3 regions of the Agarilytica rhodophyticola genome follow, and region 2 is predicted to be linked to each of the others. Evidence: predicted binding sites of a transcription regulator. Region 2 holds the regulator's gene; each other region holds the start of a gene.

Region 1 (8,011 bases), 3.3 Mb from region 2:
AAATGAAACAGCGGTGATAAAAGTAGTCGATTGGGGGCAGGGGATGGCAGCAGATATTCTTGATAATGCCCAAGAAATTTTTGTTACAACCAAAGCCCAGGGCACAGGCCTAGGGCTTTCTGTGGTGCAATCGGTTATGCGCGCCCACGGCGGAACCTTTCGCTTATTATCCCAAGCCGGGCAAGGCACAGAAGCATTAATAGAAATTCCTGTTTTAACAAATACGCCACTGACAATGTAGAGGATAAAGCTATGGGAAACACTGTAGAAATGCGTAGATTACCTAATATTTTAGTGGTTGAAGATGACTCGGCACTGCGTGAAGCTTTGGTCGATACATTGTCTCTTCATGATATGGAGGTAGCAAGTAAACATTGTGCGGAAGATGCTCTTTTATATCTGAGCAAAAACTCAGATATCGACCTAATTATTTCTGACGTTAATATGGGGCAAATGAGTGGCTATGATTTACTTGTAAAAGTGAAACGAGACTATTCCCATATTCCTGTATTATTAATTACCGCTTACGCCAGTATTAGCGAGTCTGTCAGAGCAATGAAAGAAGGTGCGATAGACTATTTAGTGAAGCCTTTTGAATCTGAGTTATTGGTTGATACAGTGAAAAAGGTTATTGGACAGTCCGTAACGATTTCGGATGAGCCTATTGCTCAGGCGGATAGCAGCCGACAGTTATTGCAGTTGGCAGCTCGAGTCGCTCAGTCCGAATCCACCGTACTTTTGTTAGGGGAATCTGGCACAGGTAAAGAGGTATTAGCGAAATACGTACATGATAAGTCTCCCCGTGCTTGTAAACCTTTTGTCGCAATAAATTGTGCAGCAATACCTGAGAACATGCTTGAAGCGATGTTATTCGGGCATGAAAAAGGAGCTTATACTGGTGCACATGCAGCAGCCCCAGGAAAGTTTGAGCAAGCCAACGGTGGCACGCTTCTGCTCGATGAAATTAGTGAAATGGATCTTGGCTTACAAGCTAAATTATTGCGTGTGTTGCAGGAACGAGAAGTAGAGCGTCTGGGAGGACGTAAGAGTATAAAATTAGATGTGCGCGTCATTGCGACTTCAAATAGGGATATGAGACAGGAGGTGGCTGCCGGGAAGTTTCGCGAAGACCTTTACTTTAGGTTGAGCGTTTTACCACTGCAATGGGCACCTTTGCGTGATCGCAAAGAAGATATCGTTCCTTTGGCGCGAGCATTACTAACTAAACATGCAATCAAGCAAAAGCGCAGCAATGTGCAATTGTGTGAGCAAGCTATAACAACACTATGGAGCTACCCCTGGCCTGGCAATGTTCGGGAGTTAGATAACGTTATGCAGCGTGCCCTTATATTGCAACCTGGAGATATTATTTCCAGCGATGATTTAGGGCTACAGATTGCTGATAACTATAGTGAAAAGCCTTCACTTATCGATGCCGTTGTATCGGAAACTGCGAATATCAGCAAACAAAATATTCACACACTTGCCGCGCAAACAATGCAATCCTCGGATAACCCGATCACTGATGTTCAACTCGGTGCAGATGCTCAACTTGGTGCAGATATGAAACGCCACGAGTTCGAGATTATTGTGAAAACCCTACGGCAAGAAAACGGCAGCAAAAAGAATACGGCAGAGCGTTTAGGGATTAGTCCACGAACATTGCGTTATAAGTTGGCACGTTTACGTGAGCAGGGATATACCCTTGAATCAGCGATTCACTATTAGAAAGCTCTAGACTATCAATGGATGAGTTAATAGGTGAGTGCTTTTGGGGCAATTTTGCCTTGATTTAAAGTGTGATGAATCACTTAAATTCAAAGCAAGGAGTCAAAGTAAAGACTCAACGTAAGAATGTGAAATAGTTATAACCCATGATTACTTACGTATTTTTAAGTATGTGTTTTCTTTAAGTATGTGTGTCCACAGCTAACCCATCAAATGAGATAACTGCGCTATAAGGCTTTTGTTGAGGTCAAAAAGTGCTCACATTAGACATTCCTTGTTATTAGAGTTCAAAAATAATAATAATTTACTCTAAAAAATAAAAAAACATCGTTAAAAGTAAAAAAGCCATTGCTTTTAATCAATTTGTCATATTACTCTTAGAGACTGGCAACACGCAATAAGGCCTTATTGTTTTGTACTTTTATACAGGGCTTATTAAATTTTTGGTAGGCCCAAGACTCATGACAAATTGATCGGGAGATTATTTATGGGTGTTGAAGTATTAGAACCTACTATTATTTTAAATTCAGGGCTTATGGATGATTCGGCTGTGTTACAAGACGAGCCTCTTAATGGCACTGATGCAAGACGACGTTTAGAAGATAAAATTGAAGAGCTGCGTTTACAAAGGGAACTACAAGAGTTCGATTTCGATTTGTGATACAGCTTGGAAAACGAATAATAGAGAAAAGTATACGAGGCTATGGGTAATTTAATAGCATTGTGTTACCACGCTAGCCGTTACTAGATTACCCATCGATTCATTTCGATTGTCCTAAAGTTGTGATTTTTATAGCAGTCAATCTCTGCCTATAGCAGTGAATCTGTATTCTTTACTAACGTGCTGCTCCCTAGCGAGTATGTATCTTTGGTATGTTATCCTAGTGCTCCTTCCCTTCTATACAAACCCTCTTAGTGATGAAGTTTTCTCTACTATTGGAATCGCTACAAAAGACATTTGTTACGAAAAGTACGATAACGCAGTGACAACCATATAGTTAAATTTTATAGTTATATCGTTAATAGTACAAAGAAGTGCATTGGTTTAAGTTAACATGTTAGAGCACTGACCGATTTATATTTATGAACTATTAAATAATATTTTTAAATCTTATTGTTCATTTAAAATAGTCAGGATTCATACAAATCCTCATTGCCCATCAACCAGATACATTATCTAAATAGTGCTAGTGCTGCTAGTGCAAGGCTTCGATACACCTACACCTACACCGTCATCCTATTTATGGCAAATGCCTTATCCTTCCCAAATTACATCTGACCGTTCGCTTATCTCTGACCCCGGATATCAGCTTTTGATGCCAAAAGTCCGCGTCGCTCATAAATGTGGCAAGAAACTTCCCACGGCAATGTTTGGCCTGGATTGTGCACAATACCTGTCATTCTGATAATTATCTTATTTTGTGACGTAAATCCGTCACTATAACGAGAAATATAAAAGGCGTTGCTATGACTGAACGGATGGATATCAATCGCTTACTTTTGGAAATGCGAGCAATGAAAGCGCAAGCTTTCAATGGTGTCGGAGCCACTGCCGCTACCGATATCGCCAAAAAAAATGAAGCGATTAACGGCCCAAAATTCTCCGAGCTTATGTCCCAAGCGATCGATAAAGTAAATGAAGTGCAACAAGCATCAGGTGCTTTACAGAAAGCCTATATCAAAGGCGACCCTAATGTCGATATTACTGAGGTAATGATCGCTTCACAAAAATCGGGGGTTGCCTTTGATGCCATGGTGCAGGTGCGTAATCGTTTAGTGGAAGCTTATCGCGATGTTATGAATATGCCGATTTAATAGTTAATCATGAACTATTTGATTGTCTGGCTAAATAGTTGAGGTTTACATGGCGGACTCAGGTGCCAACACTGGAAACAGCGATGATGTTCTCGAAGGTTTCAATAGCTTAAATATATTCCGGCAAGCAGGCCTGATGATAGGTTTAGCTGCTAGTGTTGCTTGTGGTATTGCTGTCGCATTTTGGAGTCTGGGTGAAGATTACAAACCTTTGTACGGTAGTCTTGAACGTTTGGATTCGTCAGAGGTTGGCCGAGTTTTAGATTTTAATGACATTCCATATAAAATAGATGGCGCCACCGGTGCCATGCTTGTGCCTGTCGATAGTGTTCACAAAGCTCGTATTTTGTTAGCAGAAAATGGTATCCAAGGAGATACCAGCTTCGGTTTGGAGATGCTCGATCAAGAGCAACAACTTGGTACCAGCCAATTTATTGAGTCTATGCGCTACCGCCGTGGTTTAGAAGGGGAACTGGCGCGCACTATCAGCAGTATAAACTCTGTGCGCAGCGCCCGGGTGCATCTGGCAGTTCCTAAACGCAGTGTCTTTGTGCGCGACGGCCGTAAGCCTAGCGCGTCCGTATTTCTCGATTTATATCCTGGAAGGCCAATAAAACCTAAGCAGGTTAGGGGGATTGCCAACTTGGTGGCTTCGAGCATCCCCGAATTAGAAATAGAAAATGTTACCGTGGTCGATCAAAAAGGTAATCTAATGTCAGTAGCTGCGGAGGATGAACGCCTTGCTATTGCCGCACAGCATTTGGATTACACTCGCAAAATTGAGGACGATATCATTTTGCGTATTCGCCGTTTATTGACCCCTATACTGGGTGACGGCAACTTTAAAACAGAAGTGGCGGCAGATATTGATTTCACTGAAATTGAGCAAACAGAGGAAAGTTTTAATCCGGATTTACCTGCAGTTCGAAGCGAGAATAAAGTCGATGAGCAACAAGTGGGAGCAGCCGGAGTAGGAGGTGTGCCTGGAGCTTTAGCTAATCAACCACCAGCCGATGGCAACGCCCCAGAAGTTGCCGGTGGCGGTGACGGTGCTGGCGAGGGTGGTCAGCCAAGTCGCACTCGCTCACAGTCGACAACGAACTACGAGTTAGACCGTACAGTAAGTTACACACGTTTCGAAAAGGGACGAATCCGTCGTATGACGGTTGCGGTAGTGGTTGATGATAAAGCGATTATCAATGCCGAGTCGGGCGAAGCAGAAAAAATTCGATGGACTGAGGATGAATTGGAGCGTTTAGCTATACTTGTACGTGACGCAGTGGGTTTTTCGGCGGTGCGAGGTGACAGCGTGAACGTATTAAACGAGTCTTTCTTTGATTTGCCAGATCTCAGCGATCTGGATGCGAATGTACCCATATGGGAGTCCGAAGCTTTCCGAGCTGCCCTTAAGCCCTTAGCTGGAGCACTAGTTATTATCGCCTTGCTGATGGGGCTTGTACGACCAGTATTGAAAACGCTGGCAGGCTCAGGTGCGCAATCTAAAGAAGAACAAGAACGAAAAGAAATGGAAGCTTTGCAAGCTTCCGGTATTGATTCTTTCGACTCCCTATCTGATGAAACCGTGACCCTTTCAGGGGGTGATGCGCTGGGCCTACCTAGCCCTGAAGAAAGCTATGAACAACAATTAAATGCAGTCAAAGGCCTTGTCGCCGAGGATGCTGGCCGTGTCGCGCAAGTACTTAAACGTTGGATTAGCGAAGAATGAGCGAGGCAAATGACGGTGCTGGCGCGCCACAAAAAAGCATGAGCAAAATTCAGCAAGCGGCTATCCTGTTGATGTCTTTAGGAGAGTCCGCTGCAGCCGAGGTGCTCAAGCATATGGGGCCTAAAGAAGTGCAAAGAATCGGGACAGAAATGGCGGCCCTTAGCAATGTGCAGCAGGATCAAGTTGAGGTTGTTATTTCTAATTTTATGGAAGAAGTTAGTACGCAAACAGGGCTCGGGATGGGATCTGATGCGTATATTCGTAATATGTTGGTATCGGCTTTAGGCCAAGATAAAGCGGATAGTTTAGTAGATCGAATTTTGCTTGGAGGTAATACTACAGGTCTTGATACGCTTAAATGGATGGACGCTCGTTCAGTAGCAGACATTATTCGCAATGAGCATCCACAAATTCAAGCCATTGTGATGGCTTACCTCGATGCTGATCAAGCTGCAGAAGTTCTGACTTTTTTTCCAGAAAAAGTGCGTTTAGACATTATGTTAAGGGTAGCTTCTTTAGATACTGTTCAGCCCAGTGCATTACAAGAACTCAATGATATTTTAGAAAAACAATTTGCTGGTAATGCAGGTTCACAAACCAAAGATATGGGTGGCTACAAAGTGGCTGCTGAGATTGTTAATAACTTGGATAGCTCAGTCAGTGGCGAATTACTAGATTCAATAAAAGAAGTCGACGAAGACTTGGGCACACAAATTCAAGATCTTATGTTTGTCTTTGAAAATCTTAAAGAAGTTGACGACCGTGGCATTCAGGCACTGCTTAGAGAAGTCTCCTCTGATATTCTTATTCTTGCACTTAAAGGTTCTGACGATATCCTTAAAGAAAAAATATTTTCCAATATGTCTAAACGGGCAGCAGAATTGCTTGCCGATGATCTTGAAGCGAAAGGTCCTGTTAAAGTTTCAGAAGTTGAAGCTGCGCAAAAAGAGATTCTTACCATTGCCAGGCGAATGGCCGATGCCGGAGAAATCAACCTCGGTGGCGGTGGTGAAGATATGTTATAGCGTTTCATATTTCTAAATAAAAATTTATTAAAAATAATATAGGGGCTGAATATAAGTTTTATAAAATTAAGAGTATATTCGCAGTGCGTTTGATAATGATGTGTACTCTTTTTATTTTTCCGGTTAGTAAGGAGTAGGCAAAAAAATGACGGATAGTGTGAAACAAGTTAATCGTATTCCATTCGAAAATATAGAGAGTGAAGAATCCATATCTACCTGGTCCTTACCCAGTATCGATGATGGTTCGGGTGTGATACTAAGCGCAAAAAAAGAAAAAGAAAAAAGAAAAAAAGACTCAGATGTAGAAGCAATTGAGGATTGTGAAAACCCAGAAGAAAGTGAATTTCCTACAGCAGAGAGCTTACAGAAAATTACAGAAGAAGCAAGGCAAGAAGGCTTTTCTCAAGGCTATACCGAAGGTTTTGAAAAAGGACGGCAGAAAGGTGAAAAAGAAGCCCACAATCGAGTGTATAAGGAAACAAAGAGCCTTATTGAGCAGGAAGTAAGAAGTCTACGTAAGTTCACCAGCCATTTGTTCGAACCGTTGCAGTCTCAAAAAAACGCCTTGGAAGATATCTTAGTAAGTATGGCAGTGCACTTTGCACAACATATTATCGATCAGGAAATTAAAAACTCTCCACAATCTATTCTTGCCATTATTAAAAAAGCATTGGCTGCACTGCCTGTGGGAGCTCATAATATCAATGTGTTTGCTAACCAAACTGATGTGGATTTAGTTGATAAATACCTACCAGCAAAAGATCGTGATTGGGGATTGAAGATAGATAACAATATTCCAAGCGGCGGTTGTCGGGTAGAAACCAATGAGAGCTTAGTGGATTATACAACGGCTGCACGTTTAACTGAATTTATTCAACAGGTACAAGAAACCGGTAATATTGACGATAAGGAATTACAAGCTATTGAAGACTATTCCTGCAGTATTGATTCAAATAATCTCCCCGGTGAGACTTCTGAGAACCTGGAAGTTAATACTACGTATGAACCAGAAAATAATGATAGTTTAGAGTCTGAGAGTATTTCTGAGAATCAGACATCTGATATAAATACAGACCAAAAACCTTTGACTAATACTCATGAACACAGTGCCCCCCAAGGCCCAACGCTATGATAAGTCGACTGTAAAACATATGATTAATAGCGAGATTGACGACTTTGCATTAGAGCAATGTCTAAACAAATACCGCCAGTACCAGTTTCTAGATGCTCCTATTCAGGCATCTGGACGACTAACACGTTTGGTTGGGCTAACTTTGGAGGCAGTAGGTCTGAATGTTTCTGTGGGACAACAGTGCCATGTGCATTTGAGCAACGGAAATAAACTCGAAGCTGAAGTTGTTGGGTTTCATAACTCAATTACCTATTTAATGCCGGTACAAAAAATCGAAGGCTTACAACCAGGTGCTAAAGTTGTTCCACTCGGTGATCACAAAAAAGTCTCACTTGGCAATCATCTGATTGGTCGTGTATTAAATGGACTCGGTCAAGCACTTGATAATCTTGGGCCAATCAGTAACAGTCGCCAAATAGAATTAAACACCAACGTTATTAATCCCCTTAGTCGTCATCCTATTTGCGAGCCCCTCGATGTGGGTATCCGTGCTATTAACAGTCTATTAACTATCGGTAAGGGACAACGCATCGGCTTGTTCGCTGGTAGTGGTGTAGGTAAAAGTGTTTTGCTTGGTATGATGAC
Region 2 (8,011 bases):
GCGTGACAAAAGCCAATTCATATTACTAAAACCGATGTTGCCTATTGCCATACCTCGAATCACTACTGTCAGTGTTTGAGAGCCTGCAACGCCTCCCATGCTGGCGACAACAGGCATTAGTATCGCAAGTGCCACCACTTTATCTAGCGATTCTTGGAAAAGGCTGATAACTGCGGAGGCTAAAATGGCGGTGAGCAAATTTATACCCAGCCATATTGCGCGCCTTGGAATAGTACGCATTACCGGTGCAAAAGTATCTTCTTCTTCATCCAAGCCGGCAAGGCTCATAAGCGAGTGATCTGCGCCTTCGCGGATGACGTCTACGACATCGTCGATTGTGATTCTGCCAAGCAGTTTGCCTTGTTCATCCACCACAGGTGCAGATATCCAATCATTTTGTTCGAAAAGCTTAGCAACCTCATGATCCGGCAGGTTAGCCTGTATGGCATTAGTGTCGGTCACCATCACTTCGCGTACCGTTGTATTGGGATCTGACGTTAGAAGTTTGGCGAGAGGTAGCAAACCTAAGTATTGGTCTTTACGGTTAACCACAATGAGAGCATCCGTTGATGGCGGCAGCTCTACGTGTCGACGTAAATAGCGCAGTACAACATCTAGAGTAAAACGTGGGCGTATTGTTATTGTATCTGTATTTGTTAGGCCGCCTGCGGTATCTTCGTCATAAGCTAAGACCGTTTCCACGCGGTTGCGATCCTGATCGCTCATTGCCGCCAGCACTTCTTGAGTCACTTTTTCTGGCAATTGTTGCAGTATATCTACAACATCGTCTGTCTCAAGGCCCTCTGTTAGCTCTACCAGCTGTTCTGCATCCAGGTCACGGATAAAGTTTCCTTGAATGTCTTCGGGCAGTTCTTCTAGTACCTCACCGATAACATCTTTATCTACTAGATCCCACACAACTTTACGCGAAGGAGGGGGAGAAGACTCAAGTAGGCGAGCAATCTCTACAGGACGCAAGCTATTTACCATCTTGGCTATCTGCTGCAGAGTACCGCTTCCTAGTAGCGTCTGTACTCTGGCCAAGTGGGTTTGGCTTTTGGTCTCTTCGGTAGCTTGTTGCATGTAACTCTTTATAGGTTGTAGGCTATCTAGGTAATAGGTTATCTAGTAATAAGTTATCTAGGTTTATATCTAAGTTATATCCGAGTTATGCCTCGGTGTTTCCTTACATTTGCTGGCACTAGCCTTATATTAAGGCGCACACTATTTGCCGGTTTATTCTTCTTCGTCAAATCTATTATTAATCAATTCAACGAGTGCGGCCATGCTTTCTTCTGAGTCCTCACCTTCAGTAATTAACGTAATTTCGCTGCCCTTCGCCGCAGCTAACAGCATCAGAGCCATGATACTTTTGCCGTCTATAGTTTTGTCGGCGAAGCGAACTTTTACGCTACTGCTATATTTATTTGCTGTATTCGCAAAGCGTGTGGCTGCGCGCGCGTGTAAGCCAAGTTTATTAATGATTTCTATTTGCTGTTCGAACATGCATTAGCCATTTTTTAAGTTATTGTTTTGTAATTGTCGGTGACGAACTTGAACATCCTTATATGTTTCTTTTAAATTTTGATACAAGCGTTCGCTAATATACACTGAACGATGCATTCCACCAGTACAGCCAATTGCTACTGTGAGATAGCTTCGATTATTATTTTCAAATGAAGGTATCCATTTAGCAACAAATCCAGTGATATCGTTAATCATCTCCTCTACGCTATTCTGGCTCGACAAGTAATCTGCTACTTCAACATCAAGGCCAGTTTTGAGACGTAAACCTGGTTCCCAGTGAGGATTAGGAAGGCTGCGAACATCAAAAATAAAATCAGCGTCGGTAGGAGCTCCATACTTGAATCCAAAGGAACTGAACATAATTGACATGCTCTTGCTTTGGGGGCCAACGATGAGTTGTCGCATGGTGCTGCGCATTTCGTGCAAATTGAGAGCACTAGTATCGATGATAATATCGGCAAAACCGACAATAGGAGCAAGGATATCCCGTTCTTTTTCAAGTGCCTCATTAAGTCCAGTATTTTCATCCGACAAAGGATGGCGACGGCGAGTTTCACTAAAACGCTTGATTAATACATTGGTATGAGTGTCTAGATAGATAACTTTATAGTTTTCACGGGGGATTTGGGAGGATTTTAATATGCCCGAGAGAGTGCCTAAATCCTTGTCGAGATTTCTCGCGTCTATACCAATGGCAAAACGTTCCTTCTCTTGCTGATTTATATGCTCAATCAATGATGGCAACAAGGTGACGGGAATATTATCAATACAGGTAAACCCTTCATCTTCCAGTAGATGTAAGGCTGAAGTTTTGCCCGACCCTGAGCGACCACTGATTACTAAAAAGCTCATGACAGATCCCGCTTATATAGAGGTTAAGATGACGATGTTATCGCATCGAAAAGTGCATCATCAGATGATACGGAACGTATTGTGCTGACAAAATCAGCATCTTGTAAAAGTTGTGCCAAGCTTGCCAACGACTCTAGATGGCTACTCTCTGCATTTTCCGGTACTAACATTGCAAATATAATATCAACTGGCTTGCCGTCCACTGCGTCGAAGTCAATGGGGGATGCTAGTGTCATGCAGGCGCCATATGTATGACCGCCGGTATTAAAGCGGCAATGAGGAATTGCGATACCATCACCAATACCGGTTGTACCCAATTTTTCTCGGTTAATAAGACTTTGATAAAGTTCATCGACATCAAAGCCTTCGATATCGTTCGCAAAATTCTGTGCCAGTGTTTCAATCACACGCTTTTTACTGCCACCTTCAATTTTTGCCACTGTTCTCTTTGTTGAGAGAATGCTTTTAATTAACATAGATTCTTTGGTAGTTTTTTAAACAATTTTAATAATAAAGACTGCCATTTTATCAGTTTTATTTACTGTGTAACGAACACAATACACTGTGTGTTTAGCAATGATTATTTTTTATCTTATCCAGTACTATATAGATAAAACGTATACAAAATATGGAGTCGTGGGCGAATGGGCCAACTAGCCCCCTTAAAATAAAGATATACGTGTTTAGCTTGGCGTATTAGAAGATTGCTCAACTATATTTAGGAAGACATAGATGAATGTCGATTCAATAGTTTATTGCGCAAGCCAATACACAAAAATACAGAGTGCTCTATAACATTAAGACTAATAGTTTAAACTAGTCGTTTACGCTCGTTGGAAGGTGGAATGCCAAGTGACTCTCGATATTTGGCTATGGTTCTACGGGCAACTTTAATACCTTTCTCTTCAAGTATTCCTGTGATCTTCGAGTCACTCAAGGGTTTTCTGGCGTTTTCAGCAGCGATTAGTTTTTTAATAATGGCGCGAATAGCGGTTGAAGAGCATTCTCCACCTGCTTCTGTTGCTACATGGCTTGAGAAAAAGTACTTAAGTTCAAATATACCTTGTGGTGTATGCATATATTTTTGCGTTGTTACCCGAGAAATTGTCGATTCATGCATTTCAACAATTTCCGCAACATCGTGTAATACCATAGGTTTCATAGCTTCTGGGCCATGATCAAGAAAGCCCTGTTGCTTCTCAACGATGCATGTAGCCACTTTCAATAATGTCTCATTGCGGCTCTGCAAGCTTTTTAAAAACCACCTAGCTTCCTGAAGGTTATCTCTTAAAAAGGTATTGTCAGTGCTTGAGTCTGCTCTTTTAACTAAGGACGCATAATCATTATTGATGCGAATTCGAGGAGCTATTTCAGGGTTTAACTGCACTGTCCAACGATCATCTACCTTTTTAACAAAAACATCAGGTACCACATATTCGGTTGAGTCTGTGCCAATATGTTCCCCTGGGCGTGGGTTAAGCGTCTGAATGACTTTAATAGCAAGTTGCAGTTCGGCTTCTTTAATCTTCAATTTGCGCATTAACTGCTTGAAATCTCGATTGCCAAGTACTTCTAGGTAGTCTTCAATAATTTTACGGGCGTAATTAACGCCTGGTTCATTAGGATCATACTGGTTTAGCTGTATCAGTAAACACTCGCTGATATTTTGGCTGGCTACCCCTATGGGATCAAATTGCTGAATTCTGTGCAATACAGCAACTAGCTCATCCATCTCTAATTCTTCATGATGGGCTTGTAGGCCTGTGTATATATCATCCAAGGACTGACACAACATACCATTGGGCTCTACCGCATCTATGATAGCCTCGGCAATTTCTATATCTAGATCCGACATTGGTGTTAGATTGAGTTGCCAAAGTAAGTGGTCTTGGATTGTCTCGGACGAGGTGCGACGAGATTCAAAATCCATATCTTCGTTATCGTTTCTCGAAGCGCCGGGGGATGATGATGCTTGGTAGACATCATCCCAATTGGTATCAACCGCCAGCTCATTGGGAATGGTATCACTCCATTCGCTATCTAGACGCGCTTCTTCATTCGAAGAGTTTGGATTTTCATCGCTAGAGTTAGTGCTTTCGCTATTTAAAGAAGAATCGTTAGGTTTGGCAAAATCTTCCGAAGGAGAAGAGTCAGCCCCTTTTTCCCCTGAATCGTTGTCTGAGCTACTGGATTCATCAGATATCTCTAACATAGGGTTAGAGTCCAGCGCTTCCTGAATCTCTGATTGCAAATCTAAGGTTGATAGCTGAAGAAGGCGAATCGCTTGCTGCAACTGGGGAGTCATTGTAAGTTGCTGACCCAGCTTTAGTTGAAGAGATTGCTTCATATGCGCTAACACTTGCCCCGGTTGATTGTATGTTATGTGACAGCCGCTTGATTCCATTTAGGAAAGCAGACCCTTATAAGTTTAGACTGAGCGAGGCTCTCAGGCAACGGTTTTGCGTTAAAAATAAAGCAAACATTGTGCCGTATATAGGTCACTGCTTGAGCAATTTGTCAAGTATTAAACTCAAAACAATTAGGCTTAGTGTCAGATATGGCCTAAAGCTGAAAATGCTGTCCTAGATAGACTTCCCGCACTTTTTGGTTATTGAGTACGGTGGCGGCATCGCCATCAGCAATGATGTGGCCTTCGGATACGATGTAAGATTTCTCGCATATATCGAGCGTTTCTCTAACATGATGATCGGTAATGAGAACGCCAATGTTTTTGGCTTTTAGTTGCTGGATGATACCTTTGATATCACTAACTGAAATGGGATCGACGCCAGCAAAGGGCTCGTCAAGTAATATAAAATCTGGTTCTGTGGCTAACGCTCGTGCAATTTCTACGCGTCGGCGCTCGCCACCAGATAGCGCCATCCCGAGGCTATCTTTAATGTGAGTGATGTGAAACTCTTCCAGTAGCTTATTTAGAATTTCTTGCCGTTGCTTACGCTTTAAGCCTTTGCGAGTCTCCAATATCGCCAAGATATTTTGGCTGACCGTAAGTTTTCGAAACACCGAGGCTTCCTGGGGTAAGTAGCCCAGACCGCGCCTTGCCCGGCCATGCATGGGCTGGCGAGTGACATCTTCACCATTGATAAAGACTTGGCCTCGATCTGCCCTTACTATGCCAGCGATCATATAAAAGCAGGTTGTCTTGCCCGCGCCATTAGGGCCGAGCAAGCCCACAACTTGTCCTTGGTTTACCGACACTGAGACATCGATAACCACTTGTCTGCCTTTGTAACTTTTTGCGAGATGTTTAGCTTCTAATTGCGACATTAAGACGACTGCTTATTGATATGCTAGTTGGTTATTATGTTGTTTTATTCTGTATCTTCGAGAGGGGGCGAGGAGGTTTCATTTTCCTCTGTGTCTACCGTCTCGTTGCTTTCTTCTTCATTTGAATCAGAATCGATGATGTCTTCTTCAGGCTCGGATTCTATGCTGGAATTGTCTTCTTGCCCTTCCTCGCCATTGATAGACTCTAAGGTTTTTGGTGGGATAACCATGCGCACCCGCTCTTTGGTGCCGTCTGCAGAAGTTTTTCCACCTGCTTTTACTAACGCTTTTTTCACATCGTATTCAATACGATTACCGCTTAAACTTGTGCCATCTTGGTCAAGAGAGGCGTTTTCAATAAGAAACAGCGTCTCGTTTGACGCTGAGTATTCAAGTGTATTGGCCACAGCGGTAACCGGAGGGCTGTTTTCTTTCGGGGTTTGTTGAAAACGGGCGGGGTTACCTGTTGCCACAATTTTTTTGGCAGAGTCAACCTTGCCTTTTTCGAATTTACCGTAGTAAACCACTTTACTAGCATTGATTTTAAGGCTGCCTTGCTGCAAAACCACATTACCCAAGAACGTTGTTGTTCCTGCTCGGATATCAAACTCGTGTGTGTCAGCATCGATGAACATCGTCTGTGTGTCATCGTCTGGTAGTGTCCAGGCATTGGTTGCTAATAACACTGCTAGAGAGATAAATATAAATTTAAGTTGGATCATAGAGTCCACGAACTTTAGATAATAGCTTTAATTTTTGTGCGACAAAATCAGCATGAAGGCCTGTGCCTTTGATTTCTACGCTATCAGAATTTATTTTTACAGCTTCAGCTGTTTCAGCGACCTTGCCTATTGGATCAACGTTTAACCTCTGTGTGGTAATGGTGGTGGTAATACCATCGGCATCTGTATGCTTCACGACTACATTATTCCACAATTCTATACGCTCATTTAGGGACGTTATTTTGCCTTTATTCGCTAATACAAGCCAGGGTTCCTTGTCCTGATAAAACACCAATTGGGGCTTATCTATCAAGGTGAAGATCTCTTGTGCTTCATCTTCATCCTGAGTTCGGTAGTGCTCCAACTTGACTGCATCAAAGGTGTAACTTAGACCGCCATCATCCTGGAAATGTGTTGTTGTTGTATTGCGAGCGACTGCGAAAGGCACAGCATCCACTTCTGTGTGTAATGCCGGCGATGTGCCTAAAATGCGAGGTGGCGAGTCACCAAAGTATATAATGGCGGATAATAGCGCCAAAATAAATACAATGTACAGACTAGTTCTAGTCACTTAAATAAACCTCAAGTGCTGAGTCAAACGTGCCTTGCGCAAGCATTATCATATCGCATACTTCTCTCACCGCACCATCACCGCCTTTTTTTGTTGTTTGCCAATGGCTGCGTTTCGCTACTTCCGGATGGGCATTTGCAACACTAATACTTAAACCTGCACGTATCATGACTGTCAAATCAGGGTAGTCATCGCCTACGTAGGCGATGTCTTCATAAGCACATGGAAAGTCTTCTTGTAACTCTCGTAGTGCATCAAATTTATCCTCTCGGCCCTGTTTCAATAAATGAATACCTAAGTCTTTTGCCCGCCTAGCAACAATCTCACTCGTTCTGCCTGTAATAATTCCCACTTCCACACCTGATCGGCGGAGCATCTTAATGCCGTGCCCATCTAATGTGTTAAACGATTTGATTTCGGAGCCGGTGCTAGAAAAATATATTTTACCGTCAGACATTACGCCGTCGACATCCAATAGCAGCAGTTTAATTTTGCTTGCTCTGGCCATTATTTCACTATCTTGTATTTGCATTGGATTGCTCATTATTTAAATAATTCCCGCTCGCAATAAGTCGTGCATATGTAAAACTCCAATCACTTCCTGTTCATTATTTTTAACTACTAGGGCAGTAATTTTGCGTGTTTGCATTATCCCCAATGCTTCGGCAGCAAGCATATTTTGATTTATCGTCTTGGGGTTTTTTGTCATAACTTCGCCAGTCTCAAGGCTATTAATATTCAAACCTGCCTCTATCGCACGGCGAAGATCGCCATCGGTAAAAATACCCATCAGCTGCTGGCTTTGGCTTACTACAATAGTCATTCCGAAGCCCTTTGTTGTCATTTCGCTGAGAGCTTCTTTTAACGGTGTGCTTGCCGTCACTTTGGGAATCTCTGTATCTCCATGCATCACATCTTGTACACGCAGTAAAAGCTTTTTCCCCAATGCGCCGCCGGGATGAGAAAAGGCAAAATCTTCAGCAGTAAACCCTCTCGCTTCGAGCAGGGCGACGGCTAGAGCATCGCCAAGAGCTAGTGTTACAGTTGTACT
Region 3 (8,011 bases), 2.5 Mb from region 2:
CTGCTGCGAAGCGTGAGAAGACAGGGTCACGATCAGACTCCGCTTCGCTTAAAAATGTCACGTTAAGTGTAGGTACCCATACTCCCCAGCTTTGGTTGAGGGTGTAAGCGGCTTGTAGACCGGTTGACAATGTCAACTGGCTGATGTTTTGGTCGCCAATCTCCATTGCTAGTCCTCCGTTACCTTGCTCTCCAAAACCTTTGATCTCACTGTCCAAATAGTCGGCTCGTATAAAAGGTGTAAGTCTTAGGGCTTTTCGATTCCACTCCCAATCTGCACGGGTATTGAGAATTTTTTGGCGGCCATTGGTGTTGCTCGTGACAGCCTGGTCAACCATTAAATTGGAGGTGCCATAACGTATTAGGCGTCTAGAGTCGAAATCCATCCAGCTGTAACCCGCTTGCACATAGAAACTAAAACGTTGGTAGAAAAATGCACTAAAGGCAGTAAATGTGGTGAGGTCTGACTCTAATTTACCGCCGTCATTGCTGTAGTCTAATTCGCTGTCAGCGACACTTATAGTTGAGCCAACGAGTAAGGATTGATTAATAAAATAGTCTGCACCGAGTGTGGCACTGGTGGTGTCACTTTCGTAACCATTTTCAAGGTCGCTTCTCTCTCGTTCAGATTCTTCTGCTTGGAAGTTAGCGAAGATTCCTAGCTTTGACCAAATTGACGAAGTATCGGAACTGGCGCCAGCACCTCTAGGGTTTTGCTGAGCCCAAGCCCGACCGTTGAATACAATATGCGGTGTTTGACCACTTGATCGGTTGGCTGATTTAAATTGTTGTACCCGTTGAGCCACTGTACGTACTTGCGTACGGTTTGAATCCACAGCAGCACGCATTTGCGATAACGCTTCTTCCGGTGCAAGTTGGTTGAGTGCTTCAGCCAGCAATTCTGGGTTGTTGACTCTTAGAGTTTCTAGGATATTACATTGGTCTAACAACTGACGCTGGGAGGCACCCAGTGCAGCATCATTGAGCCCGCGTAATTGATCACAAATACCATTTAATGTGCCGGCTAAATTAGCGTCGTTGCCCCCCATATTTGTGGTTGGGAAGTTACTGTCTAACACGGTAATTGTTACTGTGCCGGTGCTGGTAAGTCCTTCAGTAGAATTGTCTCCTAATGTATAGGTAAAGGTGTCGTCACCGGAGAATCCTGCTGGTGCAGTGTAAAAAACACTGCCGTCACCGTTTAATACAACCGTACCATTGGCTGGTTGTGTCACCCCTTCTACATTGATGGCATCGCCATCGGCATCGAAATCGTTGGCAAGTATGTTGAGAGTAATACTGCTGTTGACTGGTATTCGTCGAGTATCGTCTACTGCGGTCGGTGCAACTGCAAACACCTGCGTGGATAGCAGAGCTAAAGCGAATCCTGAAATACGTTTAATATGAGAGAAAGTCATGTCCTAATGTACCTAAAATATAATAAGTCAACGTGCCAAAAGCACTCCTAAAACACAGAGGGGTAGATAATCTAAAATTGGGTATCAACGTTTGTGGGAGCAGGCCAACCTCATTTTTCCTTTAAATCATACGTTTTGCCGTGTTACGGGGGAATATGCTTCGCTCGCTTGCGGCAGTTTTCGTATGAATATATTTAAGAGGTTAAGACGTAATAAGACTGTGGCGTATTCCCTCACACGGTTTTTATTTTCGATATAATGTATCTACCCCAAGGCCAGCTGAGAAGATAACATACTGGCGTAGGGAATTGTACATTATGGAGAAAAAATGAATTTAGCAAATAGCTTACAACAAAGAGATTTGTGACCTGTCGCAGAGTTTTTTGTAAAAAACTGTAATCAACATAAATAGCCACTCACCTAATGATGGTATTTAAAAATTTTCTTGTATAGAGTAAATAGATAAACTGTTCATACATCTTAGCTGCAATATCTCAAGCATTAATCTTGTTTATCTGCAAACAGATATTTGGTTACTAAATAAAGTAACTTGTCATTACATATTCGTATATATACTGCACTTCAAGTGTTCTAATTAGTCATACAAAATAAGAAAAAAGTGCTAATTATCTAAGACTATTTTGTATTAGTAACTGATGAGATCGTATACGTTATTCTTTGTTGGTATGTTCTAGCCTCTAGTTTTTCAGACACCGTCTCTAGTTAGTAGTAAAAACCTAAGAACTTACAAAAATTAGCCATTGACATTTTTACAGGATCTTAATTAAAAGTTTTTGTATCCAATATATCGTATTGAATATTAAACGCCACTCACAAGTAAATAAATTGCAAGACCCCAGCCGAGGAGGGCAAAAATTTGCCATACTTTAAGTGGGTCTTTTTCAAGTAAAGGTGTTTCTTTAGCGGTAAGCCAATTTGGGTTGGGGCGTTTTAGATCTAATAGCCATTCTGACAATGAGCCATAACGAGAGGATGGTTGAATAGTTAACGCTTTTTCCATTGCCATATCTAACCAAACAGGAACGAGGGGGTTATAACGGCGTGCAGGAATATATTCTAGTCGCTGAAATGCTTTAATATCCATGGCCTTTTCATATTTTGATCCGTAAGGTAATTGTGTTGTCAGCATCTCGTAAAGAATTGCTGCCAATGAAAATTGATCTGATTTTTCATTAACTTTGCCACCGTAACGATATTCTGGAGCGGAATAGTCGAGTGTGCCTAATACCTTATCTCGCTGAAAGGGAGGCGCCATTTCCTGTAAACCGGCAACAAAGCAGGAGCCAAAGTCAATAATTACTGGACCATTAGTAGCTAGTACAATATTGTCAGGCTTGAGATCTTGATGGAGGGTATCTTTACGATGAAAAGAACGTACACCTTTTATCACCCCCTCAAGTAATTCGACAGCATCTTTAATATCAAGCGGTGCTCGCTCTTTTATGATTTGTGCCAAAGTAGGGCCGGCAATGTATTCGGTTAAATAATAGAGAAAGCGTCGTTCTTGTTTTGCCGGTACGACTTTAACGACGTGTGCGTTTTGTATTCGTGAACCAATCCAGGATTCCATAACAAATCTTTCAATATATGCTGGGTCATCTTCATAATTGATTGACGGTGTTTTCATAATGTAACGACGCTTGCTATCTACGTCTGTTACTAAATAGACTTGGCTTCGTTCTGACTCGTGAATAATTCTTTCGACACAATAACCATCGATTATTTGTTTTGGCTCAAGTATTGGGGCGAAAGGTAGTTTTGATAGAACATGCACAGTGTCACCTTTGGTGGGAGTGCCTAGTTGATTGATCGTGACAACTTGAATACTTATATTATCTTCTGATTTTAAATTCAGTGATTCATCAATCAGTGTTTGTGCAATATCTTGTGGTACTTTGTTTTCATTTATAATTTCTATTATGCGGTGACTACTAATGTAATCATGTATGCCATCGCTGGATAAAAGATATTGATCGCCGGGCTGAATTTCTTGGCTCAACATATCAATTTCTAACACAGGATCTGCACCTAAAGCACGGCTTAAATAGGTAGTTTTTTTGTCTATTTTTTGCGAGTGATCCCGAGTCAGTTGTTCTAAAACATTATCACGGTAGCGATATACTCGCGTATCACCTACGTGAAAAATAAAACACTTATCACCTTTAAATATGATGCAGGAGAAGGTTGTGAGGTAGCCTTCATCACGTACATTATTTTGACTTTGCGCCCATAAATAACGATTAAGGGATTGGATAACTTGAACTGCCGATTGCTGGGTACGCCAAGTATCCGGTGTTGCGTAATAGTCGGTGAGAAAACCAGTGACTGCTGATTGGCTTGCCTGACGTGCTGATGCGCTGCTGCTCACGCCATCAGCGATCGCGATAGCAATGCCTTTGGTTGTCAGAGCGGAACCTTCAGGGATTCTTGCCCCTATAGTATCCTGATTTTCTGGCTTAATACCTTTATCACTAATTTGCGCAAGAGAGATATCTAGTGTCGAGTGAATATGATCCATAAGCTTATATTCTATATTGATACAATATAATTTAGCCTGATACAAAAAAGGCGAGCATTATTATGCTCGCCTTTTTTGTATTAGTTAAGCTAGGGCCTGTTAACACTAATTTAATTGCTCCTGTCACACCTACAGCACACCAGTTTAGGCGAGAGAAGCGCAGTTTGACGAGTCAAAGAAGCGACGAACAACGACAAATGGTGTGCTTTAGGTGCGACCCAGAGGGCTGGGCGTATTTTTCCCGTATTCTGCGTTGCTGCTCGATCTTTTGGAATAACCCAATATCACCCACAGCGCCTAAAATACGAAAAAAATACACACCAGCAGGTGCTATTGCAATAGTGTTAACAGGCCCCAAGAAAAAATCATTAGCTCAGTGTCTACACCTTAGCTTTTAAATTAGCTATGTACTTACGACACTTCGATTTGTTGTACAAGCCCGTCTTCTGTTACTTCAACCATGTGGCCTTCAGGCTCTTCTAAAAATTGCGCAATACCAAGCACTACCGCAGCACAGGCGCCGATAATCATAAAAAATGTGCTGGCATCGACAAAGCTGTAAGCGGTTAAGAATGTCACCGCGCCGACGTTACCATAAGCGCCTGTCATGCCAGCTATTTGTCCAGTTAAGCGGCGTTTTACTAATGGGACTATCGCAAACACAGCACCTTCACCTGCTTGGACGAAGAAGGAGCAGAACATAATCGCAATAACCGCCAGAGGTACGGGCCAGGAGCCGCCTACTTGAGACATAATAAAATAGCCAATTGTCAGCCCTCCGATAAAGATGGAAAGTGATCGTCTGCGACCAAACTTATCGCTGATATAACCACCACCAGGGCGCGCCAGTAAATTCATAAAGGCGAAGGCTGCGCCTAGCATACCTGCTTGCGCCAGTGTTAATTCATCAAAGGTTTCGAGAAAGAATGCTGGCAACATAGACACAACTGCTAATTCAGAGCCAAAGGTAACGAAATATGCCCAACCTAAAACGGCTACTTGTTTGAATTTATATTTTTGATTTTCTTCAACACCATTTGCAAGCATGTCTTTATTGACTTTGTATATCTGAGTAAATTGAATTCCAAATAAAGCTACCAACACACTGTAACAAGCATAAGTTGCAGTTTGACTCATCAGCTTAACGCCAGCCGGGGAAAGTTTCCAAGCAAGTACAGCAAGAATAACGTACATTGGAATATTCATTGCCAGATAAAGATAAAAATCTTTTTTGCTGGTAACTTCTAAACCACCTGACTTTTTAGGTTTAAAATAAGTAGAGCCTTTGGGAGTGTTGCGTGCGCGTAAGTAGAAAAATATTCCATAGGCGATGGATATGACGCCTGTAGAAGCAATGGCATAACGCCAACCGTTGTCACCGCCAAATATTGCCAAAGCTACAGTAGGTAATATAAAAGCGGCAGCAGCAGAACCGAAGTTACCCCAGCCTCCGTAGATGCCTTCAGCTAAACCTACTTGCCGTGCGGGAAACCATTCGCCAACCATTCGGATTCCAATAACAAAGCCCGCTCCTACAAAGCCCATTAAAAAGCGCAACAAAGCAAGCTGTTCATAGGTTTTTGCTAAAGAAAATGTGATACACAAAAGCCCGGAAATAATTAATAAATTGCTAAACACCAATCGTGGTCCAAATTTATCAACTAAAATACCGATGACTATTCGCGCAGGAATTGTTAATGCGACATTTAATATTAATAAAGCTTTCCATTGAGCGTTAGTCATATTAAATGCTTCTACCATAAGTGGCTTTAATGGAGCATGTGCAAACCAAACGACGAAAGTAAGAAAGAAAGCAAACCAGGTTAAATGTAGGGTGCGGATATTGGCTTGGGAAAAATCAAGCACATTTAATTTTGATGAACTCATACTCCTATCCTTAATAATTATTGCAAGCGTAATTGGGGAGAGCTTGGCTTGTATGAAAACTATTGATATAGCGGTATCTAAAGCAGCAAAGTATGTATGCGATACCTGTGTATTTTCATGCTTCCTCGTATCACCTTGACACTACCTAGTGCCTATTAACAGGCACTAAGACAACGAATATTAGAGCGCATGTACTTTTGAACTTAGCAATTAGTATGCCTGCCTTAAAATGTAAGCTTTTGTCACTAATTTGGTGCATTTTTGGTGCATTTATGAGGTTTTTCAAAAAGTGTCACTCATACTCTGTGACCAATATTGAGCGTGTTTGGATAAAAATGCACCCAAATAGGAATTTTCATTGAATAATATTGATAGGTATACTGCACAGCTTAAGTTGGACCCGATAACAGACTAAGCGAACAGTTTTATGAAATACCGCTCTCAAAATTTATATTCACGTTTCTATTCTGGACTCTATGGTATTGTTGGTTTTCTGTTTTCTTTATCTGTCGCTTGGGGTTTGATGGCCAACTATGATTTTTTTTATGGTGTTTGGCATGATGTAGGCGGGATAAAAGAAGGCATCAAAAAATATGGCCCAGCTAACCGTTATAAACCTGGCTTTGCTGACACCACTAGGCAACAGCGCCTAGAACTTTTCCATAAAATCACCGTTGCTATTCATCGTAGCGGTGATGGTTTACGAGAAATTTATTATCAATCGCCTACAAGTTCTGGAAAACAGCAGCTACTGCGTGAGCCTGAAGTTATTCATCTTCAAGATGTGGCCAACTTATTAAACCTATTGTTATGGCCAGTATTATTTGTGTCTCTGTTATGGCCTTTCATGGGATATTCTTATTACCGCAAGTCAAAAACTTTGCCGAAAATAAGTGGCCAATTATATGGCTTGTGCGCTTTGCTTGTTTTGGTTGGGCTGATTTTATTGGTTTTTGGCCCGGAGACAGTGTTTAACACACTGCACATATGGATATTTCCTAGCGATCACCCTTGGTTTTTTTATTATCAAGACTCCCTGATGTCGACCATGATGTTGGCTCCAGTGCTCTTTGCCTGGATTGCTGCCGCTTGGGTTGCGCTCGCCATTGTGATTTTTATTTTACTTAATATTGTTGTAGCTCGGGCCTGTACGCACTATTTGAATAGGATCTAAAATATTCCCGAACAAAAAAATTGAACTTACATACATGGTATTACAGGTTTGGGTGAATCGGAAAACGTAATCCCGCATTCACCCGAATCCTTAACTCCGCAGCACTTATACGTTAGCGCTAATCCATTTTTCTAGATCGTCAGCCGTACCAATGCGTTCTCCATCGACGTAAATCTGGGGCGTAGTACCTTGTCCTGTTACAGCTGTAAGTGAACTGTAGCTCAAGCCTTTCTGACCAAGGTTGATTTCTTCATAAGCAAGATTGTTATTTTGCAGTGCTTTCTTTGCTCTTGCACAATGAGGACAGCCTGGCTTTGAAAATACTGTAATACGCTTTGGTTGTTCAGCATTTGGATTTATGTAGTTGAGCATCGTGTCGGCGTCACTCACTTCAAAGGGATCGCCAGGTTTTTCGGGTTCGATAAACATTTTGTCGATAGTGCCATCTTTGACAAGCATAGAGTAGCGCCAAGAACGTTTGCCAAAGCCTATATCAGATTTGTCCACAAGCATTCCCATGCCTTCACTGAACTCACCGTTACCATCTGGAATAAATACAATGTTGTCAGCATTTTGGTCGCCAGCCCACGAGTTCATGACGAAGGTGTCGTTAACAGATAGACACACAATGCTATCGACACCTTCTTTTTTAAAGGTTGCCGCAAGTTCGTTATAGCGAGGTAAATGGGTAGATGAGCAAGTGGGTGTAAAAGCACCTGGTAGTGCAAACAACACGACCGTTTTGTTTGCAAATATATCTGCACTGGTAACGTCTACCCAATCGTCTCCCTGACGTGTTTTGAAAGTTACATCTGGGACTCTTTGACCTTCTTTATTAGCAAGCATTGTCTTCTCCTCTATTTAAAACAGTGTTCATTTAAAGAATATATTAAAAGAAATCTTTTGATTGTTAAAATAAATTAACTGAATTGACTTGTTAGTTATTTGCTATCTTTCTTTAGTTGCTCTATTTGATTATATGATTTGATGGAGC

The links. Region 2 encodes sigma-54, which starts transcription at its own class of promoters, with help from an activator protein. Its sites were predicted from a motif close to TGGCACANNNNTTGCNNT; they were not measured.
Region 1: the regulator sigma-54 is predicted to act here: its motif matches at 3,074-3,091, upstream of fliE (flagellar hook-basal body complex protein FliE).
Region 3: the regulator sigma-54 is predicted to act here: its motif matches at 6,047-6,064, upstream of BVC89_RS21970 (NarK family nitrate/nitrite MFS transporter).

What each region holds. Positions count from the first base shown of each region.
Region 1 covers NZ_CP020038.1:4,259,011-4,267,021, reverse strand. The annotation lists gene BVC89_RS17885 (sensor histidine kinase) at 1-241, shown strand, start outside; gene BVC89_RS17880 (sigma-54-dependent transcriptional regulator) at 253-1,728, shown strand; gene BVC89_RS30075 (PA3496 family putative envelope integrity protein) at 2,216-2,389, shown strand; gene fliE (flagellar hook-basal body complex protein FliE) at 3,196-3,543, shown strand; gene fliF (flagellar basal-body MS-ring/collar protein FliF) at 3,593-5,269, shown strand; gene fliG (flagellar motor switch protein FliG) at 5,266-6,294, shown strand; gene BVC89_RS17860 (flagellar assembly protein FliH) at 6,440-7,426, shown strand; gene fliI (flagellar protein export ATPase FliI) at 7,446-8,011, shown strand, end outside.
Region 2 covers NZ_CP020038.1:926,897-934,907, forward strand. The annotation lists gene mgtE (magnesium transporter) at 1-1,083, opposite strand, end outside; gene BVC89_RS03930 (HPr family phosphocarrier protein) at 1,237-1,506, opposite strand; gene rapZ (RNase adapter RapZ) at 1,510-2,379, opposite strand; gene BVC89_RS03940 (PTS sugar transporter subunit IIA) at 2,403-2,855, opposite strand; gene BVC89_RS03945 (RNA polymerase factor sigma-54) at 3,191-4,726, opposite strand; gene lptB (LPS export ABC transporter ATP-binding protein) at 4,942-5,667, opposite strand; gene lptA (lipopolysaccharide transport periplasmic protein LptA) at 5,712-6,389, opposite strand; gene lptC (LPS export ABC transporter periplasmic protein LptC) at 6,376-6,960, opposite strand; gene kdsC (3-deoxy-manno-octulosonate-8-phosphatase KdsC) at 6,953-7,504, opposite strand; gene BVC89_RS03970 (KpsF/GutQ family sugar-phosphate isomerase) at 7,508-8,011, opposite strand, start outside.
Region 3 covers NZ_CP020038.1:5,270,152-5,278,162, reverse strand. The annotation lists gene BVC89_RS21985 (autotransporter outer membrane beta-barrel domain-containing protein) at 1-1,417, opposite strand, end outside; gene BVC89_RS21980 (bifunctional protein-serine/threonine kinase/phosphatase) at 2,238-3,956, opposite strand; gene BVC89_RS21975 (hypothetical protein) at 4,019-4,354, shown strand; gene BVC89_RS21970 (NarK family nitrate/nitrite MFS transporter) at 4,368-5,843, opposite strand; gene BVC89_RS21965 (lipoprotein intramolecular transacylase Lit) at 6,271-7,017, shown strand; gene BVC89_RS21960 (glutathione peroxidase) at 7,123-7,863, opposite strand; gene BVC89_RS21955 (HD-GYP domain-containing protein) at 7,959-8,011, opposite strand, start outside.